DNA from 4 places in the Terrisporobacter glycolicus ATCC 14880 genome. Region 4 is predicted to be linked to each of the others. Evidence: riboswitches for the same ligand, from Rfam matches in the RefSeq annotation. Region 4 holds a riboswitch; each other region holds the start of a gene.
The links. Region 4 has a riboswitch for cobalamin ahead of TEGL_RS17145 (ABC transporter substrate-binding protein). Riboswitches for the same ligand answer to the same signal wherever they lie in the genome.

Region 1 (8,501 bases), 1.9 Mb from region 4:
ATATGAAAAAAGCAGACTTAATAATTTCAAAATCTGGTGGAATAACATTATTTGAAGCTATTTTTAGTGGAACACCATTATATGTCATTAGACCATTTTTATATCAGGAAATAGGAAATGCTCTATATATACAAGACAGTTGTATTGGTAAGGTAATATGGACAAACGGAACGGATGTTTATGAAGATGTAACATCTTTATTAAATAATGAATTACTTTTAAAAAGTATGGAAGAAAATATAGTAATTGAAAAAGAAAAATTACAAAGTACATCACCACTTAATTACTATTATGGAGGTATAACAGCTTGCTATTAAAAATTATAATAATATTGGTTATAATATTGTTGTGTTATAGTATTGTGCCAACTTATTTATATAAACTTCAATATAAACTAACAAAGAAAAATAATTCAAATGATAAAGTACTATACTTAACTTTTGATGATGGACCAGATGAAAAGTATACACCTTGTCTTTTAGATTTGTTAAAAAAACATAATATAAAGGCAACTTTCTTTATGGTAGCAACTTTTGCCAATGATAATCCTATAATAGTAAATAGGATGAAAGAAGAAGGACATTGCATAGGTATTCACTCTTATGAACACAAAAATGCTTTATATCAAAGTAAATCTTATACTTCATATGATTTTGAAGAAAGTGTAAAAACGATGGAAAAACTAGGTGTTAACGTGAAGTTTTATAGGCCGCCTTGGGGGCATTGCAATATATTTACAAATCATGAAGCAAAGAAATATAATTTAATCAAAGTACTATGGGATGTAATGGCGCAAGACTGGGAAAAAAACACAACAGATCATGTTATATGTGATAAATTATTAAGAAGAAGTAAGGATGGTAGCATAATATGTTTGCATGATGGACGTGGCAAAGATGAAGCGCCATCTAGGACAATAAAAGCCTTAGAAAAAGCAATTCCGCTTTGGCAGAAAGAAGGCTATAAATTTTTGACTATGGAGGATTATTATGAGTAAAAAAGTTTCTCCAAAAAATATGCTAAAAAACGGTGGTTTATTTATTGGGTTAATATTATTAACTTTTTATATGATTTTTAAAAATAATAATATAGAAGAGATTATAAATGCAATCTCTACTTTAAATATAAATTATATAACAATAAGCATAATTTGTAGTTTTACTTTTGTTATTTGTGAAGGTATAAATATAGGCAGAAGTTTAAAACTTATGGAGTATGAAATTAATTTTCTAACTTCTATAAAATATGCAATTGTAGGCCTATTTTTTAGTTCTGTAACTCCTTCTGCAACAGGAGGTCAACCAATGCAAGTTTACTATATGCATAAAGATGGAATTCAAGTATCGCATTCATCTTTAGCACTTCTTATGGACCTTGCCAGTTTTCAGTTCGTTACAGTTACTATGGCTATAATAGGATATATAACTCAACATGAATTATTAGTTAATACTTTGGGTAATATTAAATATTTTGTTGCACTAGGTATTTTTTTAAATACATTAGTAATGATATTTATATTAACAGCAATTTTTTCAAAAAGATTTATAGGAAAGTTTATTGATTTTATTTGTTTTATTCTAGTGAAAATTAAATATAAAAAAGTAGATAAATTTAAAGAAATGGCATTATGCCAAGTGAAAGAATATAAAGATAGTGCTAAATATTTTAAAGAAAACAAACTAACAGTTTTAAAAATTGTATTAACTACAACAACACAAATAATAGCTCTTCATAGTATTTCGTTTTGGATATACAAGGCATCTGGTTTAAGTGGGTATTCTTTTTTAACAGTAGTTATGTTACAATCCGTTTTATACATTAGTGTATCTGCATTACCACTCCCTGGAGCTGTAGGAGCTAGTGAAAGTGGCTTTATGCTCATTTACAAAACTTTATTCCCAGTTCAACTTTTGAGTTCAGCTATGCTTGTAAGTAGAGGGATAAGTTTTTATTTATTAGTACTGTTAAGTGGCATTGTTCTTGCAGCTACTTATCTTTTAAACATTAGAGGGAATCATTACATCAAAGTTACGAGAAAAAGAAGAGGTGAAAATTTTGACATATAATATACTTGTTGTAGAAGATGATATAGATATAATAAAACTACTAAAAATTTATCTTGAAAATGATGGACATAGAGTGATTTCTGCTCAGAACGGATTGGACGCATTACAGATAATAGAAAATATAAAAGTTGATTTAGTAGTAATGGATATTATGATGCCAAAAATGGATGGCTATGAATTAACCATGAGAATAAGATCGAAATATACTATTCCAATAATAATTTTATCGGCTAAAAATGAAGATAATGATAAGATAATGGGATTAAATTTAGGTGCAGATGATTATATAACAAAGCCATTTAATCCATTGGAAATAGTTGCAAGAATTAATTCTAATTTAAGAAGATTTTATGATTTTAATAAAGTAGTAGTGCCAAAAGATGAAGAAAGACAATTAATAGTAGGCGACTTAATTTTAGATACCCAAAAGTTAGCTCTTTATAAAAAAGGAGAAGAAGTTGTAGTAACACCTACAGAATATAAAATTTTGGCTCTTCTTATGAAAACACCAGGAAAAGTATATACAAAGTTGCAGATATGTGAAGCAATTAATGGAGATTATATTGAAAGTGACAATAATACTATGATGGTTCATATCTCTCGATTGCGTGAAAAAGTTGAAGATGATTCTAAAAATCCTAAGTATATAAAAACTGTGAGAGGGATTGGATATAAAATTGCGAAAAAAGAAAAGTAAATTTTTCACTATTTTAGTTAGAAATTATATTGCTTTTACAGGCATTATTATAATTTCTATTATATGTATATTACATGGTATAAATCATAGAATAAAAGATGTTATTAGTGAACCTAGAATTAATGAATTAGTGGATTATGCAAGTTTGATTACAGAGAATGGTAACAATGGAATTAATAAATCGCGTATAAAAAAATTAGCTGGTAAATATACTTTCATTCAATTATTAGATGAAAATAATAAGGTTATATATGAGAGTGAGCCTGGAAAATTCAATAAAGAATTTACAAAGGGAGAGCTAAGTTGTATACATGATTATTATGATGATCCTTATATTGATATTCAAAAATATAAAAATGATAAAAATAAACAAAACATATCAGTATCAATAACTTATTATGATGAAAATGACGATATTCATAATAAAATTTACGTTGTAGATGATAAATTAAATTTAATATATACAAATACAGGAGATACTAGAAAATCTTTTACTAAAAATGAGTTTAAATATTTAACAGGAACTTATCTAAAAGGATATGATATTAGAAAATATTCTTTTAAGGACAAAGATAATAAGAAGCTAACGCTTTTAATCAATACTCCTTCTCTTACTAATGAAATATACAAAAAGATTTTAATTACTGGTATATGCGCATTTGCATTATTTATACTAATATATATTATTCTAATTATAATATTTATAACCTGGCTTAATCATAAAGTAAAAAGACCTATTAATATTTTAAATGAAGCCATTGTTAAGTTTAAAAACGGTGAGCGTGAAAATTATTTAGATTACGATGGACCACAGGAATTTTGTGATATTTGTAGTAGTTTTAATGATATGTCAAGGAAGTTGTATAATAGTGAGAAAAAGCGTGAAAGTTTAGAAGAAGAAAAACAAAAAATGCTTGCTGATATATCTCATGATTTAAAAACGCCAATAACCGTTATAAAGGGATATTCGAAAGCTGTTTGTGATAATATAGTCTCAGAAGAAGAAAAAGATCAATATCTAATGACTATATATAAAAAAGCAGATCACTTAGATGAATTGATTAATACTTTTTATGAATACAGCAAATTAGAACACCCAGACTACAAATTTTTATTTGAAAAAATAGATTTATGTGAATATGGTAGAGTTTATCTTGCAGGAAAATACGAAGAATTAGATATAAATGGAGTAGAGCTGGAAGCGGATATACCAGATGATCCTATTTATTGTAAGTTAGATAGATTTCAACTAAAACGTGTTTTTGAAAATATTATATCAAATTCACTAAAGCATAATAAAAAAGAATTATGTATATTATTTGAAATAGAAGAATATTTCGATAAAGTGAAAATAAACATTGCAGACAATGGATATGGAATTTCCGAAGAAATACGTAAGAATATTTTTAACCCATTTGTTGTGGGAGAAAAATCTCGTACAACAAAAGGCTCAGGACTGGGCCTTGCCATAAGTAAAAAAATAGTAGAAGCCCACGGCGGAAGTATAAAAATTGTGGACGCTAGAAAAAATTATAAAACAGAATTTGAAATTATACTTCCAAGAGAGGTTTAAATTTCAATTAAAAATATTTATTGATGCTAGGTATGAATTTTAATACCTAGCGTTTTTAATTATATAAAAATATAAGTACTATATTTTGAAGTATGTAGAAGGTATTACTATCATAGTACTACTTGGTTAGAAAATAACTATACTTAAGTTTCAGTAAATATATTGTATAATAAGTATAAGGTAATAATTTGTAAACTCATTCAATATTATAGATAATAAAAAATAATAATGTAAATATATAATATATGTAGAAAAATAAAAAATATTTTTTATTTTGGAAGTGCGGTGAGATTCCGCCACAGATTATCCCTGCTGTAATAAGTTACGAAATTTGCTATTACCACTGGAAGCATCTCTGGGAAGGAGCAAAGAGTAGGTTTGAGCTTTAGTCAGAATACAGGCATATTATAAGCTTATGGTGAAAGTTTCCGAAGGCATAATCGGAGATTTATTTTGCATGTGATTTTTGATAATTATATGTAAATTAATCTTCATTATAAAAAATATTATTTTTAATAAAGAAGGGGATGTTTTTTATGAACCAAAGATTTAGAAAATTTGCAACAACAGGAATGGCGGCAGCTATAATGTTATCTATGGGGGCAACATCATTTGCAACTGATTTTTTCACAGAGTATCCTAATTTGACTAATTATAATACTGATTATAATTATACTGTTGAGAAAGGAAGTGGAACAAAGGATCAAGCTTTAATGGTTCAAGGTGCAACAAGTAATTGGTATGGAACAAGTCTTTTTAATAATTTAGCAGATGCAGATTCTATTAATTGGAATATTGTACAAGGAAGTACAGATGCCGTAAGTGTTAGCAAACAAGCTCCAGAATCAGTAGCCAATCAATTTGCAGCTAAGGGAAATGCTACGATTGATAAGTCAAAGAATGCAGGAGTGGCAGTTGTAGAAGCAACAAATAAAACAAATGGATATATGGACTTTACTGTAGTATTAAATCCAACTAGTGCACAACAAGATGTTTCAGGTGTAAATGTAAGAGCATATGATGCTTCAAGTGGTAGCTTTAAATTTTTAAAGACTAATACAGGTAATGTATCAACAAGTGCTGTAAAATCTAAAATAAATTATCCAACAGCAATGGATGCAATATCAGTGGTAGCTGATAGTTTTACTTATGATGTACAGTGGGGAAGTGAATTCTTAAAGAATGTGACTATAAATAATAAAAACTATACATATATGGAAAATGAACTTGGTTGGATGTATAGAGTGTATGATTCTACTGGAACTGCAACATCTGAACAAAAAATGGTAGATGTTTCTGAAAAAGTTGGTGGGGAAACATTTGATGTGGAATCAGGACAAACTGTTGTTTGGGCATATGGAGACTATAGAGTACAATTCCCAGAAAACTTGTCAGAGCTACCTAATAAATAGTTATACAATTAGATCATTTTTGCTAATAAATATATAAAATATTATTACAATAAGAGAAAGTATAGATTTATTACATAAATGAAAGTTTGTTATAAATGGGGTGCTCTTATAGCACCCTTTTATATATTTATAATATTTTAATTTGGGGGAGTAATATGAGGAATAAAAACACTAAGAAATTAATTAAAAAATTTGTTAGTTCTTTTCTTGCATTTATTATGGTATTTACCCTATCTACAGTATCATCAATAAAATCTTTTGCCGAAGAAGTATTAACAGAAAAAGTACATGTGATAGTAGAAAATACTACGTGCTCTAAAAAAGATGGAGCAGCATGGGATGGAACTTTAGTAGATGATTGGGTAAAAATTGAAGACAATATGACTATGATGGATGCAATAGTTGAGGCATTAGATAGTGTAGGAGCTACACAAACAGGTGCAGAAAATAATTACATAAGTGAAATCAATGGACTTAAAGAATTTGACGGTGGATCTAGTTCAGGATGGATGGGAACAAAAAATGATTGGTTTGTTAATCAAGGATTTGGGGCATTTAAGGTAAAAGCTAATGATGAAATTAGAGTAATGTATACTATTAACTTTGGAGCAGATATAGGTGGAGATTATAGTAAAAATGATACATCATTAAGAACTATTGATTTTAGTAAAGGAAGTTTATCGCCTAAATTTAGCAGTGAAACGAAGGAATATACACTAACACTTGAAGATACTGATAAAATAAATGTAAAACCTACAGCGACTAATAAAAACTATCAAGTAAGAGTATATAAAGGTGAAGATGTAGATACATCAAAAGAAGGATATAAAAGAAGTGAAGAAATTAAAGTATCAGATGGAGAAACTATAATAGTTATATGTGGTGATAAGTCTTGGCCTGGTTCAAATGCAAGTATCAAATCTAGTACGTATACATTTAAAATAAAATCAAATATCAAACCAAACACAGCTCCAGTGCCTAACAAAGAAAGTGATAGTGCAAGCATTAATTTAGGTGAAACTTATTTACTAGATTTGTCTAAAATATTTAGGGATGAGGAAAATGACAAATTAACATATACAGTATCAGTTAATAATAATGAAGAAGTTGACGCAGATTCAAATTATTCATTTAAACCAGAAAAAGCAGGAAATTATAAACTAGAATTTAAAGCAAGTGATGGAAGAAAAGCGTCAAAACCTTATATATTAAATCTATCAGTAGATGATGGAAAAGCATATGAAATAAAGACTTTAGATACAGAAAATGGACAAATATCAGTAGATGTAAAAGAAGGTAAATTAAATACAAAAGTTACTCTAACTGTAAAACCAAATGAAAATTTTGCAATGGATACATTGGAAATAAAAGATAAAGATGGAAATGATATAGAAAGAGAAATAAATCAAGATAAATCTGATGGTATTAACTATATATATACATTTGAAATGCCTGCTTCCCATGTGAAGGTAAAAGCTACTTTTGGTAAAGCATATACATATAAAATTGAAGGTCATGATTGGTATAATATGTTTGCTTTAGAGGTATACAATAGGTATGGTGAAATAGTAAAACCAAAAGAACTTGTAGAAAAATCTTGGGGAGAAAAATATGGTAATGGATTTGAGAAAGGATATTACCATCTGACAGCAGGTGAATATAAATATATTTTTTATGGATACGAAAAAAATATAGGAAGAAAAGGAACGTTCAAAGTAGAAAAAACTAACGAAGAACAATCAAAAACTTTTTTCCCGTTTGAAATATATATAAACGAAAATAAATTAAATGAAAAAGATAGTAATGAAGTAAATATAGAAATAACAGATCCAGATGGAAATGTACTTGATATAAAGCCAGGATATAAAGAGGAAACATATCAGGATTATTATTATGTGTTAGAAGCTAAAGGAGAAGATAAGAAATATAAAATAAAAGTTACTCCAGTAGATGATAATGTAAATTATAGTTTTACTACTCAAAATTGTGACTCAAGCGATCAAATATATGCATATGTAAGCGCTAGACTTAATGGATCAAATTGTACAAGTACTAGAACAATCAAAGTTTATTTACAATCTAAAGCTGAAGATCCTGTTGAATATAGAGTAAATAAAGGGGCAGGTCTTCATCTATACAATACATATGGAGAAGCATATAGAGAACTTTTCGAAGTTAAGTCTCTATCAGTAGATACATCAAACAAAGAATATGATAGTTATAAATTCCAAGTACCTTCAAATAACTATATGTTAGTAGCTGGTGGAGGAGATACGGAATATGTTAAGACAACTAAACCATATTTTTATTTAGATACAGAGAAAGTAAAAGAAGCTATTACTATAGATTTAGTAAAAAAAGAAGACTATGAAGAAAATCCATATTCTCGATATAAGGTGGATGATATCTATACAAATATAGTTGACGAAGGTAGCTATATAAATATGAATGTGGGGGATACCCAAAGACTAGAGACATTTCGTGTATGGCAGGGCATGACAAGTCCCGTTTCAAACAAATTCTTTGAACCAGATAAACATTATGAAGTTATCTATGGAAAAGAATGCTTATCTATAGAAGAAAAAGGTGGAGAAGGTAGAAAATATGTAAATATGACTGGTAAAAAAGATGGGATAGCAGTAATTAAATTTACATACGATTCTTTAATTGAAGGTCAAGAAGCAACTAATAACCCTGGATTTGATAAATCAAATATATATGGATTTAACGCAATAGATAAGGAGCAAACAGGA
Region 2 (8,501 bases), 760 kb from region 4:
CTATGATAAGGTGGAATACTATTATGGCAAAGCATTTCTAAGTGAAAGTGAAATAAGAAAAATTGAAACTAAACATTGCAGAGATGTACATGAAGGGTGTAGAGTTCATTTTACAGATGGAGTGTTACGTAGTGAATGTAACAATGCCTTTCAGTTAAAATACGTTACGAGACAAAAAGAAAATAATTTATACAAGTATAGAGATAATATTAAACTACATAAAAGAAGTATTAATAAATTAAAAGAAAGTATATCAAGAATATTAATAGAAGAAAGTGCAATCGACAGAGTTTATTCCGACGGAGGAACTATTTGTGCAAACAGAGCCTGGAGAATAGGAAGGAGTAACAATACAAAAGTTTTTTATAAGGATATAAGAAATGAAAAAGGAAAGTATGTTATAGATATATTACTTGATGCAAGTGGTTCACAAAGTAGAAATCAGTTTAATGTAGCAATACAGGCATATATAATTGCTACCGCCCTTACATCAATTGGTATTCCAAATAGAGTTATGGGATATTTGAGCTTTTTAGATTATACCATCTTAAAAAGATACAGAGACTATAATGATAATATCTATTCTTGCGAAAATATATTTGAATATTTTGCGGCAGGAAATAATAGAGATGGATTAGCAATAAAGGCAGCTAGTGGCGCTTTACTAGAAAGAGAAGAAGAAAATAAAATACTTATAATACTTAGCGATGGAAAACCAAATGATGTGAAAATAGGAAAAGATAGATCCAGAAGCTTAAGAGGAGAAGCATCTTACAAAGGAATGGTAGCAGTAAAAGATACAGCTTTAGAAGTTCGAAAGGCGAGAAAGCAGGGTATACTTGTATTAGGAGTTTTCACTGGAAAAGAAAAAGATTTAGAAGCGGAAAAAGTAATTTATGGAAAAGATTTTATTTATACCAAGGATATAGAAAGATTTTCTGATATAGTTGCTATGTATTTGAAAAAAATAATAAAAAATTAAGATATTTTAGAAAAATATGTAATAAAATAATTAGTAAAAATTAACAAATAATCTTATTTATGTGTTACAATTATCTTAGTTGAAAATTAAATTAATTAAAATATTTTAGGTTCTTAAACTAAGATTAATAGGGAAAAAGGTGAGATACCTTTGCAGCCCCCGCTACTGTAATGTGGACGAAACTTTTGACCACTGTGGAAACATGGGAAGGGAAAGGAGTAGAATGAAGCAAAGCCAGGAGACCTGCCTATAATATAAAGTGATTTCTTCGGGGTAGGAGAAATATCTTAATAAAAATTTTTATTTGAAGATATTGTGCCTAACTTGGAGTTAGGCACTTTTAGTTCTTATAAACTTAAATAAGCCCTCAACCTATTTTATTTCAAAATAGTTTGAAAATAGAATAACCCTTAACCTATGCCTTAGGATTCTCCAAAGTCCTAAGGCCTTTTTTTAATGATAATTTGCAGGTTAAGTATTTTATATTTTATTCATGGGAATTATTATAGTATTATGGAGTTTGAAGAAAAAATGGAATTAGATTAAAATATATTTATATGAGCATTATAGGAGGATATATATGATTTCAGATATAATAGAAAAATTAAATCCAGCTCAGAGAGAAGCGGTAGAAAATACAGAAGGACCTGTTTTAATACTTGCTGGAGCTGGATCGGGAAAGACGAGAGTTTTAACTACTAGAATCGGTTATCTTATGGAAGATAAAGATGTTAAAGCTGAAAATATTTTAGCTATAACATTTACAAATAAAGCAGCCAATGAGATGCGAGAAAGGGTAGAAGAAACTTTAGAAGGAACAGATACTAAAGAAATGTGGATTACAACATTCCACTCTTGTTGTGTTCGTATTCTTAGAAAAAGTATAAATAAAATAGGCTATAATAGAAGTTTCGTAATTTATGATAGTCCAGACCAAGTTACTTTAATTAAGGACTGTATGAGAGAACTGGATATTAGTGATAAGGCATTTGATCCTAAATATGTATTAAGTTGTATATCTAATGCAAAGGATAAATTATATTCTCCTAAAAAGTTCTTAAAATTAAACGAAGGTGATATATCTAAAACAAAGGTAGGAGAAATCTATGCACTGTACCAAGATCGTTTAAAAAGAAATAGTGCCTTAGATTTTGATGACTTAATAATGAAAACAGTTGAGCTGTTTAAAGAATGTCCAGATGTATTAGATTTTTATAGAAATAAATTTAGATACATAATGGTAGATGAATACCAAGACACTAGTAAAGCACAATATGAATTAATAAAATTATTAGCAAAACAACATCAAAATATTTGTGTTGTTGGAGATGATGACCAAAGTATTTATGGCTGGAGAGGTGCTGACATAAGAAATATCCTAGAATTTGAAAGGGATTACGACAATGTTAAAATAGTAAAGCTTGAGCAAAACTATAGATCAACACAAGTAATACTAGATGCAGCCAACCATGTTATTGCAAATAATACAGAAAGAAAAAGAAAAAGACTTTGGAGTGACAAAAAAGAAGGGCAACTAATAAAAATCCAATTGTCAGAAAATGAAATTGATGAAGGTGATTTTATAGTAAATACTATTTCATATATGAAGAGATATGAAGATAGAGATTATAAAGATTTTGCCGTTTTATATAGAGCCAATGCACAAGCACGTTCTGTAGAAGATGCATTAAATAGGGCTGGTATACCATATAATATTTATGGTGGTATTAAATTCTATGAAAGAAAAGAAATAAAGGATATTATAGCTTATCTTAGAGTAATACAAAACCCTCAGGATGATATATCTTTAAAAAGAATAATAAACGTTCCTAGAAGAGGAATAGGCCTTAGAACTATAGAAAAAATAGAAGATAGAGCCAGTTTAAAGGAAGAAAGTATTTATTCTGTATTAATTGATATAGAAGATAACTCAGATATATCAAGAAAAGCTAGATCTAGTATAAGTGAATTTGTAGATTTAATGTCTACATTAAGAAGTTTTACAGACGTATATAGTGTTAGTCAAGTTATTGAAAAAGTATTGGATGTGACAGGATACAAAGAAGAATTATTAAAAGAAAAAAATAATGAAGGTGAAGATAGACTAGAAAACTTAGAAGAACTTATATCAGTAGCTTTAGAGTTTGAAAGCTCAAGCGATGAAAAGAGCTTAGAAGCATTTTTAACAGGAGTGGCTCTTAGTGCTGAACCAGATAGCGAGGAAGAATCTGAGGATAGAGTTTCTTTAATGACAATACATTCATCAAAAGGTCTTGAATTCCCTGTAGTATTTTTAGCAGGAATGGAGGAAAAAATATTCCCAATTTCTAGAGCAATACAATCAATGAGGGATAGTGACATAGAAGAAGAACGAAGACTTTGCTATGTTGGAATAACTAGAGCAAAAGAAGAACTATTCTTAACTTTAACAAGAAAGAGAACTTTATATGGAAGAACGAATCCTTCAATTGCATCTAGATTTATAGAAGAATTACCAGGTGATTGTATAGAAAGATTAAATAAAGATCAAAAAGAATTATCTTTCTCAAAGGCAAATTATAATATTCTTGATAAATATACTCAAAAATATAAAATGAATAATATGAATAAGGTTGAAGTTGCTAAAAAAGCAAATGCTACTATAAAAAACACATCGAATGAAAGTAATATAGACGACTTAAAACTTGGAGCTAAAGTACATCATCCTAAGTTTGGTCTGGGAACAGTAGTTGCCCTAAAAGGCCCAGATGTGACTATAGCTTTTGATAACCAAGGTATAAAAACTATAAATAAAGAATATACAACTTTAGACTTAGTTTAATAGGAGGAGTTATGAAAAAACAATTTGCAGAGAATTTAATAGATTATATTTATGATAGTCCAACTGCATTTAATGCAGTTGAGACTAGCAAAGATTTATTATTAAAAAATGGATTTAATGAATTGAAAATGAATGAGAAATGGCAACTTAAGGTTGGTGGAAAGTATTTTATAACAAAAAATTCATCTTCACTGACAGCCTTTGTAATAAACTCTGACAATATGCAAGATGGATTTAGGATAATAGGTTCTCACAGTGACTCACCAACCTTTAAAATTAAACCTAATGCGGAAATAGCTGTAGAGAGTACGTATTTAAAATTAAATACTGAAAGTTATGGTGGTGCTATACTAAGTACTTGGTTTGATAGACCATTGTCTATTGCAGGTAGAGTAGTATTGAAATCTGAAAATGTATTATGCCCGAGAGAAGAGATAATAAATATAAATCGTCCAATTTGTATAATACCAAACATAGCTATTCATATGAACAGAAGCATAAATGATGGATATAAGTTTAATAAGCAAAAAGATACATTACCTTTAGTTGGATTAATTAATGATACTTTAGAAAAAGATAATTTTCTATTAAAAGAAATAAGCAAAGAACTAAATGTAGATAAAGAAGATATTCTTGATTTTGATTTGTATTTATATGAATATGAAAAAGGACATATAATTGGACCAAATGAAGAATTTATATCTTCTTCTAGACTTGATAACTTATCTATGGCTCATGCTAGTTTATATGGATTAATAGGCTCAAAAGGTAAAAATGGCATAAATATAGCTTCTATATTTGACAATGAAGAGGTAGGAAGTTCTACGAAGCAAGGAGCTGACTCTAATATGTTACTAAACTTATTGGAACGAATTTGTATAAGTTTAGGGAAAAATAGAGAAGAATTCTTTTCAGCTATTTATTCATCTTTTATGATATCTGCAGATTTAGCTCATGCTCTTCATCCAAATTTTGTTGAAAAGCATGATCCAACAAACAAGCCTATTATGGGCTGTGGGCCTGTAATAAAAATTAGCGCAAATCAAGCCTATACAAGTGATGCTTTTTCATCAGGAGTATATAAAAATATATGCGAAAAATGTGGAGTAAAATATCAACAATTTGTGAATCGATCTGATGAGCGAGGTGGATCTACAATTGGTCCAATTTCATCAACACATTTAGATATTAATTCTGTGGATATTGGTAGTCCAATTTTATCTATGCATTCAGTAAGAGAACTTGGAAGTGTAGAAGATCATTTTAATATATACAAGACGTTTGTCGAATTTTATCAAATATAAAAGAATAATGGTGAAAAATTCTGTAAATTGTCAGTAGGAATGTGGATAAGGTCTGAATAAAATGTTAATAAGTTGTAGATAAGTGGATAACTATGTGGATAAGACAGTGACAAAATATAATGTTTTAATTATATATATAAATAAAAACTTTGCAATGTGGTAAAAAACTTTTGAATTTAAGGGATGTGGATATTGTGGATAAAATGCCAAGATATCCACAGAAATATTAATGATTTGTTTTTAAATATGGTAAAATAATAATAGAGTAGTTATTTTTTTACAACTTAGTATATAATAATATATGAAAATACATAACAATCAAAGAAAGAAGGTAAAAGTATGGAAAATAAAAATCCTATAGTAACTATAGAAATGGAAAATGGAAAAACTATAAAAGTTGAACTATATCCTCATATAGCTCCTAATACAGTTAATAACTTTATAAGCTTAATAGATAATAACTACTATGATGGAATTATATTCCACAGGGTGATAAGAGGATTTATGATTCAAGGTGGATGCCCACAAGGAACTGGAATGGGTGGACCAGGATACTCAATAAAAGGTGAATTCAATAGCAATGGATTTGCAAATAACCTAATACATGAGAGAGGGGTAATCTCTATGGCAAGAACTATGATGCCAAATAGTGCAGGATCTCAATTCTTCATAATGCATAAAAATTCTCCACACTTAGATGGCCAATATGCTGGATTTGGTAGAGTAATAGAAGGTATGGATGTAGTAGATGAAATAGCTGATACTCCAGTTGATAGAGGAGACAGACCAAAATCTGATCAAAAAATAAAAACTATGACAGTTGAAAAGTTCGGAGTTGACTATCCAGAAGTGGAAAAAATGTAATAAATGTAATAAATAGAAATAAATACTATTTACAACTTGTGTTATATGATTTACAATATTTAAAGTAAATCCTAAAAACATAAACACAAACACCAGAAGAAATAAACCATTGTAATAATAAACAAAAAATTATTTTATAATACTATTATTATGAAATAATGATTTAAAAATAAAAAATGACACAGATTAATCTGTGTCATTTTTTATTTTTAATTAATTGTATTTCTATATAATTAAATTATATATTTTTAACTGCATCAGTTAACTTAGGTACTAATTGTTTCTTTCTTGAAACAACACCTTCAGCAAATACACCTTGAGTAGCATTTACACTGAAAGCTTCAGATATTACTTTATCTTCACCTTTGTATATTAAATAAGAACCTTCGTTTATTATATCAGTTACAGCAAGTACTAACATATCAAACTCAGTTGCATTTATATAAGCTAAGAATTCTTCTTTTTTAGATAAAACAGCATCTATATCTAAAGTCATAACTTGTCCTATACCAACTTTTTTACCGCTCATATCGAATTCTTTAAAGTCCATGTTTACTATTTCTTCTATAGAAAATCTTTCTAAAGAAGTACCTGCTTTAAACATTTCCATTCCATATTTTTCGTAGTCAATCTTAGCTATTTCAGCTAATGCTAAAGCAGCTTCCTTATCTTTTTCAGTAGTAGTTGGTGATTTAAATATTAAAGTATCTGATAATATTGCAGATAATAATAATCCAGCTATTTTATAAGGTATTTCCACATTATTTTCTTTATATAAGTTGTATATTATTGTACAAGTACATCCAACAGGCATCATTCTTACTGATATTGGAAGATCAGTAGAAAGGCATCCTATTTTGTGGTGATCTATTACTTCTACTAAATTAGCTTCTGCTATTTCATCTGCAGTTTGTGCAACTTCGTTATGATCTACTAAAGCAACATATTGTCCTTTTATTGCCCCAGCAGGTAAAACCTCAGGTGCATCTACTTTAAAGTAGTCTAAAACAAACTTAGCTTCTTTTCTAGGCTCTTCTAAAGCATAAGCTTTAGCTTCAATACCTAATTGGTTTTTTAAATATGCTAATGATATTGCTGAGCATATTGAATCAGTATCAGGGCTTTTATGTCCGAAAACAAATAAACTCATATGTAAAACTCCTCTCGTAAATTACTAATAGTAATTAATTTATTGTATTTTTATTAAAATTACATATGAAAGTTAATATGTAATATTATTTTATATAACAATAATTATATCAAAATCTTGGTAAGAGTGACAACAATCTTAATAGATGATAATTTTATTATTGTCGATTATTATAGATGTAATAACAAAAAATATATAAATTATTTAATATTAACGTTAAAAATTTATCAATATATACAAATAATAATGTATATAAAACAAAAAATTTAAAATATTCAGAAAATTTCTTGACACGAGAAAATTTTGGTATTACAATTGAATTATAAATAAATAAAGAAATAAATAAAAATTGGGGCCTGTTAAGGCCCCCTTAATTTTTCACATTAGTTTTTACTTATAATAACTTTTTCTTGAAGGTTTTTAATTTTAAAAATACTATTAGAAAAATCTACTTCAAAGTTTGCAAAAGCAGAAAACAAGTCTATATCTCTCATAAGATGCACCGTCATTAAGTAGTCTTCTTTATTAATTCTTAGAAGAATAGATCTAACGTATGGAAATTGAATTCTAGAGTTAAATAGTTCTGATTCTCCAACATTTATATCTACACATCTATAATTTATATCTATATATATATCTATATCATTATTTTCTTCTCTTATTATTCTGTAATCAAAATCACTATCTAATTTTAACTTTCCTACTTCAATCATTATTTCACCTCTCAAATAAGTATTTATATTCATATGCTTAATATATAATATAAATTATATTATTATAATTTATCAACAAAAACTTAATTTATATGCTTAATAATTGCTAAAATAATAACATAAAATTTTTCGATAAAAAAATAGAGAAGAATAAGTTTATTCTTCTCTATTTAGCAAAAAACGTAGCTTCCACTGGGGAAATGAAAGCTTATATTGGGGGAGATTGAGTTAAATATTTAAATTACATTAATATTATTGTCTTTGGAATGAAAACTTATACATGAAAAATTAAAAAATCCATTTAATTATATGGATAAGGGGTTATTCACATTGATATTTAGATAATTTTGTTTTTAAAATTAAAAATAAAAATTCCGAAAGTCTGATAACTTTCGGAATTTTTATTATCTTTTAGGATTTATGAAAGAAGCTCCTAAATATTTTTTTATATCTTCATCTGAAGAAAAATCGTCAATAAGTATTTCACGTCCAGAATCTTCGAATATCACTAAAACTTCAGTGTTTCCTTTTAAGAAAGCTTTTTTAACAGTTTCTTCTTTTACTTCTCTAGTTTTAGTTATTCCTTTTTTTGCTTTATCAAAATCCTTAGTGAAATAACTTTCCATAATATTGATAATTTTTGTATATCTGTTCATTTAGTAAGATA
Region 3 (8,501 bases), 1.2 Mb from region 4:
ATTTTTATCTGTAATTAATACAACAGAGATAGAGCCACATTTATTTGTGTATTTAACTGCATTATCCATAAGAATACTAAGCAATTTTTTTACACTATCATCATTACCATTTATCATGATATTTTTACTTATATTAGTTTCTAGTGTGATTCTATTTTCAAAAATAACAGCATCAAAAGTTAAAAGCATACTATATACAATATTGCTAAGATTCATATTTGAAAATATTAATTTATTTTCCTTCACATCTAACTTTGCAAGAGAAAGCATTTCATTTACTAAATCAGACATTCGATCTGACTGAGAATCAATATACTTAATCCATTTAGATTGATTTTTTATTGTATCTTCAGGGTTGCTCATTAATAATGAAGTATTTGTTTTAATTATGCTTAAGGGCGTTTTTAACTCATGAGAAGCATCTGCAATAAATTGCCTTTGCTTATTAAAAGTTTCCTTAATAGGTTCGATGCTTTTATTAGTAAGAAAAATACTTATTATTAGTAGAATAACAAGGCTTATGGATCCAGCTAAAACAAAAATCTGTATTAATCTTATTTTTAAACTTTCCTCTGAGGATATATTTAAAAGTACAATTTTTGAATAATTTCCAAATGACCTTTTTTCATATTTATAAGTATAATCATCTATTTTAGTTTTGCCCCTATCCTTAGTATTTTTATAAATACTGTTTATACAGTTTTGTAATTTTGCAGCAGTCATGTCGTAATTGAGATGAACAAAGTAATTTGTTATACTTCCACTATTATCAAGTTCTACAATGATATTTCCATTATTAGGTTTTTGTTTTGGAGCATTATTCATAAGTGAATCAATAGTCATATTTGTTTCCCTGTTAATGCTATGGTTGGTCATAAAATAGAGAAATCCAAAAATACTTATAAAAACTACAGTTAGCAAAGTCATATTTATTAAAATAAATCTTGTTTTTAGTTTTTTAAACATTATTGCTCCTCCAGTTTATATCCAGCTCTTCTTATGGTTGTGATTTTAACAGAAGAGTTAATAAAAGTTAGTTTTTTTCTAATAAAGGAGATATAAACCTCTATGTTATTGTATTCAACATCAGAATCAAATCCCCAAAGTTTAGTGATTAAATCATCTTTACTTACAATATTTTTAGGTCGTTGCATAAAATAGTTTAGTATTTCAAACTCTTTTTGAGTGAGAGTTACTTTAGCATCTTTACAACTTAAATCGTAATTGGATATATTTAAATTAATATCACCATAACTTAATAAATTATCATTTATTACTTCACCTTTTCTTCGTGAAATTGCTCTAATTCTTGCTAATAATTCCTTTGGATCAAAAGGTTTTGCTAAGTAATCATCCGCGCCTAAATCAAGACCAGTGACTTTGTCATCAACGGAGTCTTTGGCCGTTAATAAAAGTATAGGTGTTGAAATATTTTCTTTTCTAAGTTTATTTAAAATTTCCAATCCATTTAGTTTAGGAAGCATTATATCCAAAATTATTACATCATAAATGCATGTTAGAGCGTATTCCAATCCGTTTTCTCCATCATAAACTGCATCAACACTATATTTATTGTTAATTAATATTTGACTTAAGGCTTCAGAAAGTTGTTTTTCATCTTCTACTAATAAAAGTTTCAATATATTTTCCTCCAAGAAGCTTCAACTTGAGCAAGGTCTTTATTCAAAGTTTAAAGGTGCCTACACATCTCTAAGATAAAGCGAATTTTATTATATTATACAACAAAACCCCTTAAAAAATTTTAAGGGGAAACAAATTAATTATCACCATAGCTTGTACTAGAAAGGGTAAGGGTAATATTTAAGTTACCATTTCTACATCTCAATTCATCTAAAAATGACTTTTGATTTACATCAGGCTTAAGGTTAATTAAATAGCTTAATTCAAATAAAGAGCCAAAGTCTCTTGTTCTAACGCGTTCTATATTATAAGAAGCAGTATAATTATCTAATATTTCTTCAAAGACACCTTCATAATTTAAATCTTCAGGTATAGTAATTTTTAATTGCATAGTTTTATTTTTAGGCTCTGTAAACTTAGTTATATGTAAGCCTATCATTACCGCAGATAATATTAATGTAAATAAAACAGCATAAGTAATATATCCCATACCACAAGTAAGGCCAATGGCTAAAGTAAAGAATATATATGCAATATCTTTTGGGTCTCCAGGTGCACTTCTAAAACGAATTATGGAAAATGCTCCTGCTAAAGAAAAAGCTCTAGCTACATTGTTGCCAACAAGTAAAATAATTATAGATATTATTACAGGCAGCATAATTAAAGTTGTACTAAATCCTGAGTTATAATTTGATTTTTTGTTTGTTTTCATATAGACCACGCTAATTAAAATTCCTAAAACTATAGACGTGGTTATTACTATAAGAGAATTGGTCAGAGTAAAGGATTCTCCAGTTGTTGATGCGATTATTGTTTCTAACATATCTCAGCTCCTATTTCATTATTTTCTTTATTACTTAAGCAATATTTCATAAATTCATTACCATATTTTGAAAAATGAGTTGGATAAATTTCCAATTCAGATAAAATTCTTGTAAACCATAAAGGTATGGCACCTAATATTTTTACTTCCATAAGGTATTTTCCTTCTCCAACTACATCTTCACCAAAACTACCTTCTTCCAAGTGAAGGTGATTTCTTCTAGTTAAAACCCTTGAATCAAAAGTAACTCTAAATTCAGGATTATCCTTGCAAAAGAAAGCATTTCTATCATAAGAAATAAACACAGTAGGATAAACTTTTGTATTATTAAGATAGTACTCTATTTCACTAAGAACCTGATTATCCATGTAATCTTCAACTAGGGGTGTTTTATTATTATAAAGAAATTCATAAGCATCACCTAAGGAAAGAGAAAGTCTTCTTTTACTAACGATACCGTTGATTTTCTTCTTTAGCTCCAAGAATACTTTATCATTAGTATTAGTTGGAACCTTATAACTTCTTAGTCTAAGTTTTTCTTTATAATATGGTTTTGATATGGAATGTCTTATGACATCACTATTTTTTGTATCATAATAGATGTTATAGATACTATAAGTATTGTTGTTTTGGCAAAATTTATCATGGTTCATATAATCCAGAAGTTTTGGAAGTATCTCATTATATTGGCCCTCTGATATTAAAAATTTTTTCTCATAGCGTTTAAATGATTTTATTGCCATATTTATCACCTCTTTAGCAATGTATTTTATAATATGAGTATAATAATTTAACCTTAAAAGAATCTTAAAGATAAATTTTTAACATATTTTTATTAAAATAAATTTTTCTTATGGAATATAAACATAATTTGGTATAGAATTAAATTGTAAGAATAATAAAAAATATTTTAGGTTCTTTAACGATTAATAGGGAAAGAGGTGAAACCCCTCTACAACCCCCGTTACTGTAATGTGGACGAAACTCAGCAAACCACTGTAGTATGAACTATGGGAAGGTGAGGAGTAGAATGAAGCTAAGTCAGGATACCTGCCTAAAATATCAAAAGAAATTTCTTCGGGGTGAAGGAAGTATCTTATTAGAAAACATTTTATGTTGGAAATTAAAAGATACGAACCTGGCCTTTTGGTTAGGTTTTTTTAATTATCAACAAATAAGGAAACATAATATTTAGTTACAACAAGAAAACCTAGTTAAATGAATCAAAATAATAAGATATACACCCTAAAAATAATTAAAAGGGAGATGTATGTAGTATGAAAAAAAGTAATGTAAAATGGTCATTAATAGCAGCATTTATGCTAATGATCACACCAGTAGTCTCAAATGCAATGCACATCATGGAAGGTTTTTTACCAGTAAAATGGGCAATAATTTGGTGGGTAATATTTATTCCATTTTTCGTAGTAGGACTTAAAAATATTGCTAAAATAGTTAAAGAACAACCTAAAAAGAAATTATTATTAGCTCTTTGTGGAGCCTTCGTCTTTGTATTATCAGCATTAAAAATTCCATCAGTTACAGGAAGTTGCTCACATCCAACAGGTGTAGGACTTGCGGCAATATTATTTGGACCTAGTGCAACAGTTGTTTTAGGTACAATAGTATTATTATTCCAAGCATTGTTATTAGCTCATGGTGGAATTACAACTTTAGGAGCAAATGCTTTTTCAATGGCAATTGTAGGGCCATTAGTTTCTTTTGGAATATGGAAGCTATGTAAGGACAAAATGGATAAAAAAGTTGCAGTATTTTTAGCAGCAGCCTTAGGTGATTTGTTAACATATACAGTAACATCATTCCAATTAGGTCTTGCTTTCCCGGATCCAGCAGGTGGATTTATGGCTTCGGCAGTAAAATTCCTAGGAGTATTCTTTGTTACTCAAGTACCTATAGCAATAGCAGAAGGATTACTTACAGTTATAATTTATAACTTTATAACTGAAAATGAGGAGAGAGAGGTGTTAGCATAATGCAAAGTTCAACAACAAAAAAGTCTAGTAATATGAAGTTAACTGTGATTTTGTTTCTATTAGTTTTAGCTATAATTATTGTTCCATTAATAACTCAAAAAGGTGCGGAGTTTGGAGGAGCAGATGGAGAGGCAGAAGGTGTAATAACTGAGATAAATCCAGAGTATGAGCCATGGTTTAGTAGTTTAGTAGAACCTGCAAGTGGGGAAATTGAAAGTTTACTATTTGCATCGCAAGCAGCACTTGGAGCAGGAATAATAGGATATTATATAGGAACTACTAGAACTAAGAAAAAAATGAGAGAAGAAAGTTTAAATGATAATAGATGATTATGCTTATAAAAATAAGCTATCTAAAGTAAATCCAAATATGAAATTTGCCATAGGCATGCTACTACTAATTTTATCTTTAATTAATCCTTACAATTATATATCCTTATTGGTTATAGGTATAATGAGTTTTGTTATAGTTGGAATTGCAAAAATTGAATTTAAAGATTATATTCATTTTATTAAAATTCCCTTGGTATTTTTAATTTTAAGTATAATTATGATACTTTTAAATTTTTCTAAAGATAAAGAATCATTATTATACAGTATAAATATAGGAAGTTTATATATAGGTGTTTCAAATGAATCAATAGTATCATCAACACGTTTATTTTTTAGAGCATTATCATGTTTGACTTGTATTTATTTTATAATGCTTACAACACCTTTTAATCAATTAATATTTGTATTTAAAAAACTACATTTACCAGATATAGTTTTAGAAATTTCCATGTTAATGTATAGATTTATATTTATATTTATGGAAGAAGTTTCAGATATAAGAAAATCTCAAGAACTTAGATTTGGATATATAAATTTGAAAAATGGATATAACTCTTTTGGGTTATTAGTAAATATGTTATTCAAAAGGATGATGATAAGATATGATGAGATGAGTATAGTTTTAGATATGAAGCTTTATGATGGCACATTTTATATTGTAGAGGAAGATTAATAATGTTTAAAATAAATAATTTAACATATCAATATGACAAAAAAAGAAAAGCCTTAAATAATATAACTATGGATTTTAATAATGGTGATATTATTGGAATAATAGGTTCAAATGGATCTGGAAAGTCCACATTATTTAATAATTTAATGGGGATTTTAAAAGCTACACAAGGAGAAATATTATATAAAAACAGTCAGCTTAAATATGATAAGAAAAGTTTATACAATTTAAGAAAAGAAGTGGGTATAGTGTTTCAAGATCCAGAAAAACAAATTTTTTATTCAATGGTATATGATGACTTGGCCTTTGCTCTTAGAAATATTGGTATGGATGAAAAAACCATAAAAGCTAGAATTAGCAAAGCTCTAGAAGCTGTTAATGGTGAAGAGTTTATAGATAGACCAGTACATAGTTTAAGCTTTGGCCAGAAAAAAAGAGTGGCGATTGCATCAGTAATAGCTATGGAAAATAACCTTGTTTTATTAGATGAACCAACAGCAGGTTTAGATCCAGAAAGCACAAGAGCGATTGTAAACATAATTAAAACAATGTACGAAAAAGGAAAGAAAATAGTAATTACTAGTCATGATATGAATTTGATTTATGATATATGTGATTATGTATATGTACTAAATCAAGGAAAAATAATTAATGAAGGTAATGTGGAAGAAGTATTTATTGATGAAGAAAAAATAGAAGAAGCAGGCTTAGAACTTCCGTGGCTTGTAAAACTTAATAAGAATATGAACTTGCCTTTGTTTAGAAAAGAGGAAGATTTATATAATTATTGGAGTGAAAATATGGGAGTTAATTTAAATAAAATAGCTAAATAAAAAATACGATATAAAAAAATAGATTAAATCCATATTTTGCTATAAATATGGATTTTTTTTATTTTTCATGATAGAATTTAACTCTCTAATAAATAAAGAAACAAACGAATATGGAGGTAGAAAATGAATATTGCAGTTGTAGGTATAAATCATAATTTATCACCTATTAGCATTAGGGAAAAAGTATCCTTTACTGACGCACATAAAATAGAAGCAATTAATATACTTTTAGATAAGGATATTGACGAGATAGTAATACTTTCTACTTGCAATAGAAGTGAAATTTATATTAGCTGTGATAATTTAGAAAAGGGTGTTGAAATAGTTAAAAATTTTTATGAAGAATTTTTTGAGTTAGATAACATTAAAGAATATTTATTTAGCAAAAAGAGTGAAGAAGCAATAAACCATTTGTTTATTGTAACCTCGGGGTTAGATTCCCTAGTTCTTGGAGAAGACCAAATTTTAGGTCAAGTAAAGGGTTCACATGAGTTCGCCATGAAATTAGGAGCTACTAAAAAATTTTTAAATAAACTATTTAGAGAAGCTATTACAACAGCAAAAGAAGTTAAAACTATAACTAAAATTTCTGAGCAGCCTTTATCCATAAGTTATATAGGTATAAAACTTTTAAAAGAAAAAATAGGTAGCTTAAAGGATAAGAATATATTAATAATAGGTTTAGGCAAAATGAACCTATTAACAATAAAGCACCTAGAAGAAGAAACGGTGGGTACCATCTATATTGCCAATAGAAGTGTAGATAAATTTAAAGAAATACAAAATAAATATAGTAATATAGAATATGTGCAATACAAAGATAGATACAATATTTTACGAGAGAATAAAATAGATATAGTGATAAGTGCAACGTCAGCACCACATTTAGTTATTAAATATGAAGATATGCCTATTATAAATAATCATATTTATTTTATGGATTTAGCGTTGCCTAGAGATATTGATTTTAAAATTAATGAATTAAAACATGCCAAAGTTTATTGTATTGATGATTTAAAAGAGATACAGCATAAAAATGATAATATGAGAATTAGTTTATCAAAAAAAGCTTATGAAATAATCAATGAAAAAATAAAAGAGTTTATTGTATGGGTAGATGTTTCCAATATAGATCCAACTATTCAATCTCTCAATAACAAATGTTTTGAAATAAAAGAGGATACTCTAGACTATATTTTTAGGAAAATTGATTTAAATCAAAGAGAGCAAAAAATAATTGATAAAATGTTAACTTCAGCATTAAAAAGACTAATTAGAGAGCCTATTATTAATTTAAAACAAGCAAAAAACAAAGGCAAAAGAGAAGAATATATAAAGACAATAGAAGAATTATTTGCTACTTAGGAGGAAACATATGAAACATACTAAATCTGAAGAGTTATATAAAGAAGCTGTAAAATACATACCAGGAGGAGTAAATAGTCCTGTAAGGTCCTTTAATTCTGTTGGGATAAGTCCAATATTTGCAAAGAAAGCACATGGAAGTAAAATTACAGATGTGGATGATAATGAATACATAGATTATATTTGTTCTTGGGGGCCATTAATGTTAGGTCATAGTAACGAAGAGATATCTAAAGGTATAGGTGAAATGATTGCTAGTGGAACAAGTTTTGGTTTAGCAACTGAGATTGAAGTTGAAATGGCAAAATTAATAGTTGACGCTTATCCAGCAATAGATCAAGTTCGCATGGTTAACTCAGGAACAGAAGCAACTATGAGTGCATTAAGAGTTGCTAGAGGATTTACTAAAAGAAATAAAATAGTAAAATTTGAAGGATGTTATCATGGTCATTCGGATGGTCTACTAGTAAAATCGGGATCAGGAACAATAACCTTTGGAGTTCCAACAAGTCCTGGGGTTCCAGAAGATATAGTTAAAAATACTTTAGTATGTAAATACAATGATATAGAAGATGTGAAAAGAGTATTTGAAGAAAATGGGGAAGATATAGCAGCCATAATAGTAGAAACTATTGGTGGAAATATGGGTATTGTACCAGGAAAGCAAGAATTTATAGAATTTTTAAGAGAAATATGTGATGAATATAAAACTGTTTTAATTTTCGATGAAGTTATAACTGGATTTAGATTATCTTACAACAGTTCATTAGAATATTTTGGAGTAAAACCTGACATGGTTTGTTTTGGTAAAATCATAGGTGCGGGAATGCCTGTAGGAGC
Region 4 (8,501 bases):
ATTAACTTAGAATCTGATGAATTTGACTCTATAGGAGGATATATTATAGGATATATCAAACACATACCAGAAGAAAATGAACTTATAGAAGTAGATAGAGTTAAATTTAATATAGAGTCAGTAGACAAAAACAGAATAAAGAAAATCAGAATAATGTTATAGCAAATAAAGCACTGTTTTAAACAGTGTTTTATTTGTATTTTAAAATAAGACGAGTTTTGTATATAAAGATTATATTGAGCATATAATCAAGATAGAGAAGGGAATGATGTGTGTGTCTGTACTAAATAGATCCTTTTTATATAAGTTAAAAAATAATGTAATATTTTTTGTTATATATTTACTACTATTTTTATTAGTTGTAAAAACTTTTGGATATATAGCTCCGTTCTTTATAGCAGGTTTGTTAGCGGTTATTATAAACCCTATATCTGAAAAGTTAAAAAGAAAATTTAAAGTAAATAAAGGAATATCAACTTTGTTTTTAAGTTTATTAGGTGTTGGATTAGTTATATTCTTAGCTTCATTTTTACTAGTCAAAGGAAGCCAACAGTTAGTTTCATTTTTAAATAACATAGATAGCAATAGCTATTCATATTTGGGAACAATGATAAATGATTGGGTAAGCAACCTAGATAAATATGTGAACTATTTTCAGGGAATATCTAACAACAGTATAGACATTCAAAGTTTAGTAGCAAACTATGGGAAGAACCTTGCGGATATAGCTAAGACAATGTTAGCCAAGATAATAGATTTAGCAACATCTCTTCCCACAGTAGTACTTATAATAATAACATTATTTATGTCTACATATTTTATAGCTAAAGATTTTGATAAAATAGAGAATTCTTTTTTAAATATTTTTACAGATGACACAAAAGTAAAAGTACGTAGGGTAAAAAATGAAATAATGTCTTCAATAAAAGGGTACATAAAAGCATATACAATTTTAATGAGTATTACATTTTTAGTTATATGGATAAGTTTCTCAATATTTAAGATTCCTTATGGATTACCTTTGGCCATAATAGGCGCTTTACTAGATTTAATACCTTTCTTAGGTATAATTGTAATATTTGTTCCAGTTATAATTTATTACTTTGTTATAGAAAACTATTTTATTTCTATAGGAATAGCAATAGTATTTATAGGATTATCAATACTTAGACAAATATTAGAGCCAAAGTTAGTATCTGTAAATGTTGGAATAAGTCCATTGCTTACAATAATAGCAATATTTGTGGGTATACAAGTAGCAGGAATATTAGGAATAATATTCTTCTTAGGGTTATTAGTTATGCATGATATATTAGAAAAAGTAGATATACTATAAGAAAAGGCTAACTGAAAAGTTAGCCTTTTTTATTAATTATAATTTTTATTTGCAATCACATCCGTCTTCGCAATCACAATTATCAATTTCAATTATTTCTTTTGTATTTATATCTATTAGATTAATTTCTAATTCAAATTCATCTTCAATATTGTCATCATTTAATATTTCTATTGTTGCTACAGAATGTGTACCATCTTTTGGTATAGCAGTACTACCAGGATTTAGAATTATAATATCTCTATCTACAGATAATTCTTTTACGTGAGTATGACCTTGAATAAGTATATCTACACCTAATTCTCTAGCTTTATTTATTATATCTTCTCTTGATGATTGATATCCATGATCCATAAGTACACTAATATTGTCTATTTTTTTATGTACAAAAGGAGATTCAATTGGATGATTTATAACCATTTGATCTACATCAGCATCACAGTTACCTCTAACTATTGTAATATTATCTAGTTTATTTACTATTTCTATTACAGCTTTCGGGTTATATCCTTCAGGAAGATCATTTCTAGGACCGTGGTATAATACATCACCAAGATGAAGTAATATGTCACAGTCTGACAATGTATCCAATGCTTTTTCTAAATAAGGTAAACTTCCATGAGTGTCACTAAGTACTCCAATTTTCATATTCTTTCCTCCTATAATTTATAAGAATTTCTCACACACCCTACTCCAGAACTCATAATTTGATGTTCTAAGGAGCTTGATTTTTCTATCTGATATGGAAAGACTTATATTATCTATTTCATTAAAATTATACTCTAAACCATCTACCACGACTAGGGTAGAATTTTCAAACTCACATTCCGGAGATACATTAACAACGGAATCATGTGAACATATAATGCTTGATGTGAAACATCTATAGGCATTTGTGTTTATTGGTGATATGGGTGCAACTTGAATAACGTTTAAACTTGTGTCAACAATGCTACCACCTACGGCATAATTATAAGCAGTAGAACCAGCAGATGTTGATATTATTAAACCATCTCCACTAAAGTTTTGTACACGCTTATTGTTTATATCTAATTTTAGATGAATAGTTCTAGATTTATCCCCCTTAACAACAGCTTCATTTATGCCAAAAATATTAAAACAGCCATGGCTAGTGGAAACTTTAGTTTGAAGAAGAGGCAACTCTTGAGTTACATAATCTTCTTGCAAATAAGATTGAATAAAAGCATCTATATCCTTTGGAGTTATATCTGGAAAAAAACCTAAATGGCCAGTATTAATTCCTACTAAAGGTATGCTTGGAATATTATAATCTCGAATAGTTTGTAAAAAGCAGCCATCTCCACCTATAGATATTATTAATTCTGCTTTAGGATTATATTCATAGTCAACGTCAAATCCAACTTTAATTAATTTTTTATGTAAGATATCTCTAGTATCAAGAGATTTTTGTACTTTATTAGAATTTATTGTTATGATTCTCCCCATTGTTCCACCTCATTTATAAGTTGTATTATATCAAATATATGTAAATTTAGGAAATATTCTTTGTTATATAAAAACATGTTGTAATGTAAATATTTATACAAAAATAGATAAAAACCTCTATTTATTTTAATAATTTCAAAAATAGGGAATTTTCTTCTTTAAATAACTTTATATGATATACTTATTTTGGGAATAATTATAAGGAAATGCTGTAAATGGAGGTGTAAAATTATGTCGGTAGAAAAAGTTAGAGAATTTTTAAAAGAGTATAATAAAGATAATGATATTATGGAGCATGAGTTATCTTCAGCAACAGTTGAATTGGCAGCAGAGGCAGTGGGAGTTATTCCTGCTAGAATTGCAAAGACACTTTCCTTCAAAAATAAAGAAGGTGACAATGCCATATTAATTGTAACAGCTGGTGATGCTAAAATTGACAATAAGAAATTTAAAAGTGAATTTGGACATAAAGCTAAAATGTTGACACCAGAGGAAGTATTAGAATACATAGGCCATGGTATAGGCGGTGTATGTCCGTTTGCCATTAAAAATGATCAAGTAAAAGTATACTTAGATCTTTCCATGAAGAGGTTTGATACAATTTTCCCAGCAGCAGGAAGTAGCAATTCATCTATAGAATTAACTTGTGATGAGCTAGAAAGATTTTCTCATTCAGAGAAGTGGATAGATGTTTGCAAAGGATATGAAGAAATGGAAGAAGTGAAATAAATTTTATTAAATATTTAAAATCACACAAATTATGGTGTGATTTTTTTCTTTTACTTATATAAATATATGAAATTATGGTAAGATAAATAATATTAAATAAAAGTAGGTGAATACATGTTTAGAAAAGAAGATCAAAAATATAATGTTATTTCATACATAAATGAAGATGAAAATTTAACTTTAAAAGAAGTATTGTTGGATAAGCTAAACTTTTCAGTAAGATCATTATCAAAAATGAAAAGATATAAAACTGTAAAAGTAAATAATAAATATGTTAGGCCAGCAGATAAAATAAACAAAGGTGATTTAATTGAAGTCAAAATTGATGAAGATATGGCAGATTTTAAGCCACAAGATTTAAAGTTACCTATTTTATATGATGATTTTGATATAATAATGTTAAATAAACCACCATTTATGGTAGTTCATCCAACAAAGAGTCACTTCGAAAATACTATTGCCAATGGTGTGACACATTATGTTTTGGGAAAAAATGAAAATGTAAAAATAAGATTTGTAAATAGACTTGATATGAACACATCAGGCTTAGTTATTGTGGCGAAAAATCCTTATGCTCAATTTGTTTTATCCTCAGATATGAAAGAAGATAAAGTTGAGAAAATGTATATAGCTGTAGTAAAAGGTGTGGTTAAAGAAGATTTTGGTACTATAAATGAGCCAATATATAGACCTACTGATGATAGTATAAAGAGGATTGTTCATGAAGATGGACAGCCATCAGTAACACATTTTGAAGTATTACAAAGATTAAATGATGCTACAGTTTTAAAACTAAAACTAGAAACAGGAAGAACACATCAAATACGAGTTCACCTAAATCACATAGGTCATGGAATAATAGGTGATGAGTTATATGGGCATGTGGATGAAAAATTAATTAATAGACAAGCTTTACATGCTTTCAGTTTAAAGTTAAAGCAACCAAGAACTAGAGAAGATTTAGAGTTTAAGGCACCACTTCCAAAAGATATGGAAGAATTAATAGAAAAATTAAAATAAAAAATTCATGGAGGTTATTAGATATGGTTATACATAAGTATATTATTCATGTTCTTGATAGAAATAGTGAAAGCCCAATATTAAACGATTTTGAAGGAAAAAACAATATAGAGGTAGATAAGTTTTTCGAAAAAATAATTAATAGAGCAATAAAAGATGACGATTTAAGAAAGGCAGTATTTAAGGATTATAATGATAATATAATAAAAAATTGTTGTGAGCAAATAATCTACGATGATGACACTTTCGTCCATAATTCAAAAGAAATAGCTTCTTATTTATTTGATATAATGAAAAAATATGAAGATATAGACTCATGTGACTTGGCAATGTGTTTATATAGTGTGAAAGATGAAAAATATGTGGGAATAGTAAAATTAGATTATAAGAAACTATACACTCACTCTATAGAATTATTAGATGAAAAATTCAACATACAAATAATAAGTAATGAAATAGGGATTCCAGATACAGGAAGACAAAAACAATGTGCATTAGTTGGAATTAATGGAATAAATGATGAATTCCACTTAAGATTATTAGACAAAGATTCAGAAAAAGAAGAAGATCCAGAAAAAAAATCTAGATTTATAACTGAATTTTTAAATGCGGAGAAAGTTACAGATGATAAGTTTAATACAAAAACTTTTAAAACTACTGCAGACAACTGGATAACAAATGCCATGGGTAATAATATTAAAAAAGCAGAAGATGTTAGAAGTTTATTAAACTACACTTTAAAGGAAAAAGAAGAAGTAGATATAGAACAATTTGTGGAAAAATCAATAGATGATGACAATTTAAAAGAAAGTTTCAAAGAGTTAATGGTTGACAGGGGAATTGAAACTAATTTTAATATAGACAAAAAATGGGTTGAGAAAAAACTTAAAAAAAGAAGCATAAAAACAGACAATGGATTTGATATAAAAGGAAATCTTGTGGATTTTGAAGATCCTATGAAATATAGTGTTAGACAAAATGAAGATGGCACAGTTGATATAATAATAAAAAATGTAAGTTTCTATGAAGAAAAATAATTAAAATATTAATATTAGTTTTTAAACTTATAAAAACTAACTTTGAATATGCTACAATATATTCAGAAACAATTTTATATAAATTTAGGTTCTTAAAGATTAATAGGGAAAGAGGTGAAATTCCTCTACAGCCCCCGTTACTGTAATGTGGACGAAACTCAAAATACCACTGTGATTAAAACCATGGGAAGGTGAGGAGTAGGTTGATACTAAGTCAGGAAACCTGCCTAAATTAAAAAGTAAATTTCTTCGGGGTGAAGGAAGTATCTTAAAAGACATGTGATGATGTCAAAATATAGATATAGGAGCCTAGCCTTATGGTTAGGCTTTTTTTTAATTCTAAACTTATATGTATGGGGGAAAACTTATGAAGAAAAAATTATTACCATTGTTATTATGCTTAATAATGCTTTTTGCAGTAGCATGTAGTAACAATAAAGAGAAGACTGTGACAGACAGAGAAGGAAATGAAGTTAATATACCGACGAATATTGAAAAAATTGTATCTACAGCACCTTCCAATACAGAAATATTAGCAGGCTTAGGTGTGGGAGATAAAATTGTGTGCATGGACACATATTCAGAAGGTATAGAAGGTGTAAATAAAGATGCAAAGAAAATGGATTTTACTTCGCCAGATGCAGAGGCAATAATTGAATTAGATCCAGATATTGTTATAGCTTCAGGTTATAATAAAGCAGGGTCTTCAGATGATCCATTCAAATCCCTTAGTGATGTGGGAATACCTGTAGTTTACATACCTAGCAGTGATAGTATAGATGGAATTTACAAAGATATAGAGTTTATTTCTTCTATAGTTGATAAAAAAGATAAAGGTGAAGAAATAGTTTCTAATATGAAAGGTGAAATAGAAGAAATAGCTAAGGTTGGAAAAACTATAAAAGATAAAAAGAAAGTATATGTTGAAATAGGTCCAGCACCTAGTTTATATAGTATTGGAAACTCAACATTTTTAAATGAAATGATTGAACTTATAGGAGCAGAAAATATATTTAAAGATCAAAAATCATGGATATCGCCTAGTGAAGAGTCTGTAATAGATGCCAATCCAGATGTAATTTTAACTACAGTTAATTATGTGAAAAATCCAGAAAAAGAAATAAAATCTCGTGATGGATGGGAAAATATTAAGGCTATAAAAAATAATGAAGTTTATTATATAGATGCTGATTCATCTTCTCGCCCAACTCAAAATATAATAAAAGCTTTAAAGGAAATGGCTAAAGCCGTATACCCAGATGAATATAACAAATAGAAAAAAAATAGCCGTAAGTATAATTTCATTACTTGCAATTATTTGGTTAGGAACATCTATAGGAAGCTCAGATATAAGTATATTTGATACACTGTCCATAATAGGTAATAAAATGTTAAATTTACCTTTATCAGAAAATGTTACACCAAAACATATTTCTATAATATGGAACCTTAGATTACCAAGAGTATTATTAGCATTTTTAGTTGGAGGTTGTTTAGCAACTAGTGGAGCAGTAGTTCAATCTATACTAAAAAATGAATTGGCATCACCATATACCTTAGGTGTATCTTCAGGAGCTTCTTTGGGAGCTGGACTTATAATAGTTACAGGAATATCAATACCATTAATAGGTGGATTTACATTACCATTTATAGGATTTATTTTTGGATTAATTACTATGTTTTCTGTGATTGTATTTTCAACAAAAATAGATAAGACTATGTCAAATAATACAGTGGTTCTTGTAGGTATGGTTTTATCTTTATTTGTAAATGCATTATTAACTACTTTGACGGCGTTTTTTAGTAATGATTTAAAAAGTATAGCTCTTTGGCAAATGGGTAGTTTTGCAATGAGAGGATGGACTTACGTTGGATTAATATTGCCATTTTTCTTAGTTGGAATGTTAGGTGTATTTAAGTATACAAAAGAGATGGATATTCTTACATTTGGAGAAGAACAAGCCAAGGCCGTAGGTGTGGACACATATAAGGTGAAGAGAAAATTATTTGTTTACTGTGCAATATTAACAGGTGGGTCTGTAGCACTTAGTGGAACGATTGGATTTGTAGATTTAATTGCTCCTCATGTAGTAAGAAAGGCTTTTGGTTCAAATCATAAATATGTTATACCCATGTCATTTTTATTTGGAGGAGGTCTAATGGTAATAGCAGACTTAATATCCAGAACATTGTTTGCGCCAATAGAACTTCCGGTGGGAGCAGTTACAGCTTTAATAGGCGCACCATTTTTTGCCTATGTATATTTTAAAAAAGGAAGTTGATATTAAATGTTAGAAGTTAAAAATCTTTATTGTGGTTATGATGGAAAAGATATAATTAAGAATATCAGTTTTAATGTAAAAAATGGAGAAAACCTATGTATAGTTGGTCCTAATGGTTGTGGCAAAAGTACATTATTAAAATCTATAGCTAATATTATTGATTATAAAGGAAGTATAAAAATAGATAATAAAGAATCATTTATGCTTAGTAGAGTGGAATTAGCAAAAAAGGTTGGGCTTATGAGCCAAATATCTCAATTATACTTTCCCTATACTGTTTATGATACTGTATCCCTGGGAAGATACGCATATTCAAAGGGAGCTTTTTCAAAACTTTCTTATGAAGATAAACAAATAATTGTAGATAGTATGAATAAAGTAGGCGTATACGATCTTAAAGATAAGATGATTACAGAATTATCAGGAGGACAATTACAAAGAGTATTTTTAGCCAGAGTATTTGCACAAGATCCAGATATAATTTTACTAGATGAACCAACAAATCATCTTGATTTTAAAAATCAAATAGATCTTTTGGAAAACCTTAATGAATGGGTAAAAAATAACAATAAAATTGTAATAGGTGTTCTGCATGATTTAAATCTAGTACAATATTTTGCAGACAAAGTT

Region 1: linked by a shared signal. The riboswitch ahead of TEGL_RS06945 (hypothetical protein) and the one ahead of TEGL_RS17145 (ABC transporter substrate-binding protein) in region 4 are both predicted to bind cobalamin.
Region 2: linked by a shared signal. The riboswitch ahead of pcrA (DNA helicase PcrA) and the one ahead of TEGL_RS17145 (ABC transporter substrate-binding protein) in region 4 are both predicted to bind cobalamin.
Region 3: linked by a shared signal. The riboswitch ahead of TEGL_RS03310 (energy-coupling factor ABC transporter permease) and the one ahead of TEGL_RS17145 (ABC transporter substrate-binding protein) in region 4 are both predicted to bind cobalamin.

What each region holds. Positions count from the first base shown of each region.
Region 1 is NZ_CP117523.1:1,403,636-1,412,136, forward strand. Features, by position in the region: gene TEGL_RS06920 (MGDG synthase family glycosyltransferase) at 1-317, shown strand, start outside; gene TEGL_RS06925 (polysaccharide deacetylase family protein) at 308-997, shown strand; gene TEGL_RS06930 (lysylphosphatidylglycerol synthase transmembrane domain-containing protein) at 990-2,066, shown strand; gene TEGL_RS06935 (response regulator transcription factor) at 2,047-2,763, shown strand; gene TEGL_RS06940 (HAMP domain-containing sensor histidine kinase) at 2,744-4,336, shown strand; cobalamin riboswitch at 4,565-4,756, shown strand; gene TEGL_RS06945 (hypothetical protein) at 4,873-5,748, shown strand; gene TEGL_RS06950 (leucine-rich repeat protein) at 5,904-8,501, shown strand, end outside.
Region 2 is NZ_CP117523.1:223,340-231,840, forward strand. Features, by position in the region: gene TEGL_RS01325 (hypothetical protein) at 1-982, shown strand, start outside; cobalamin riboswitch at 1,073-1,247, shown strand; gene pcrA (DNA helicase PcrA) at 1,563-3,803, shown strand; gene TEGL_RS01335 (M18 family aminopeptidase) at 3,815-5,107, shown strand; gene TEGL_RS01340 (peptidylprolyl isomerase) at 5,447-5,971, shown strand; gene TEGL_RS01345 (manganese-dependent inorganic pyrophosphatase) at 6,210-7,121, opposite strand; gene TEGL_RS01350 (hypothetical protein) at 7,505-7,834, opposite strand; gene TEGL_RS01355 (hypothetical protein) at 8,239-8,490, opposite strand.
Region 3 is NZ_CP117523.1:639,625-648,125, forward strand. Features, by position in the region: gene TEGL_RS03290 (sensor histidine kinase) at 1-966, opposite strand, end outside; gene TEGL_RS03295 (response regulator transcription factor) at 966-1,640, opposite strand; gene TEGL_RS03300 (DUF4956 domain-containing protein) at 1,778-2,464, opposite strand; gene TEGL_RS03305 (polyphosphate polymerase domain-containing protein) at 2,458-3,207, opposite strand; cobalamin riboswitch at 3,360-3,536, shown strand; gene TEGL_RS03310 (energy-coupling factor ABC transporter permease) at 3,742-4,458, shown strand; gene TEGL_RS03315 (energy-coupling factor ABC transporter substrate-binding protein) at 4,458-4,787, shown strand; gene cbiQ (cobalt ECF transporter T component CbiQ) at 4,774-5,463, shown strand; gene TEGL_RS03325 (energy-coupling factor ABC transporter ATP-binding protein) at 5,466-6,296, shown strand; gene hemA (glutamyl-tRNA reductase) at 6,420-7,661, shown strand; gene hemL (glutamate-1-semialdehyde 2,1-aminomutase) at 7,672-8,501, shown strand, end outside.
Region 4 is NZ_CP117523.1:3,502,852-3,511,352, reverse strand. Features, by position in the region: gene TEGL_RS17180 (HlyC/CorC family transporter) at 1-162, shown strand, start outside; gene ytvI (sporulation integral membrane protein YtvI) at 269-1,336, shown strand; gene yfcE (phosphodiesterase) at 1,382-1,984, opposite strand; gene TEGL_RS17165 (NAD(+)/NADH kinase) at 2,003-2,803, opposite strand; gene TEGL_RS17160 (YbaK/EbsC family protein) at 3,035-3,532, shown strand; gene TEGL_RS17155 (RluA family pseudouridine synthase) at 3,647-4,552, shown strand; gene TEGL_RS17150 (nucleoid-associated protein) at 4,576-5,589, shown strand; cobalamin riboswitch at 5,659-5,834, shown strand; gene TEGL_RS17145 (ABC transporter substrate-binding protein) at 5,957-6,865, shown strand; gene TEGL_RS17140 (FecCD family ABC transporter permease) at 6,849-7,871, shown strand; gene TEGL_RS17135 (ABC transporter ATP-binding protein) at 7,878-8,501, shown strand, end outside.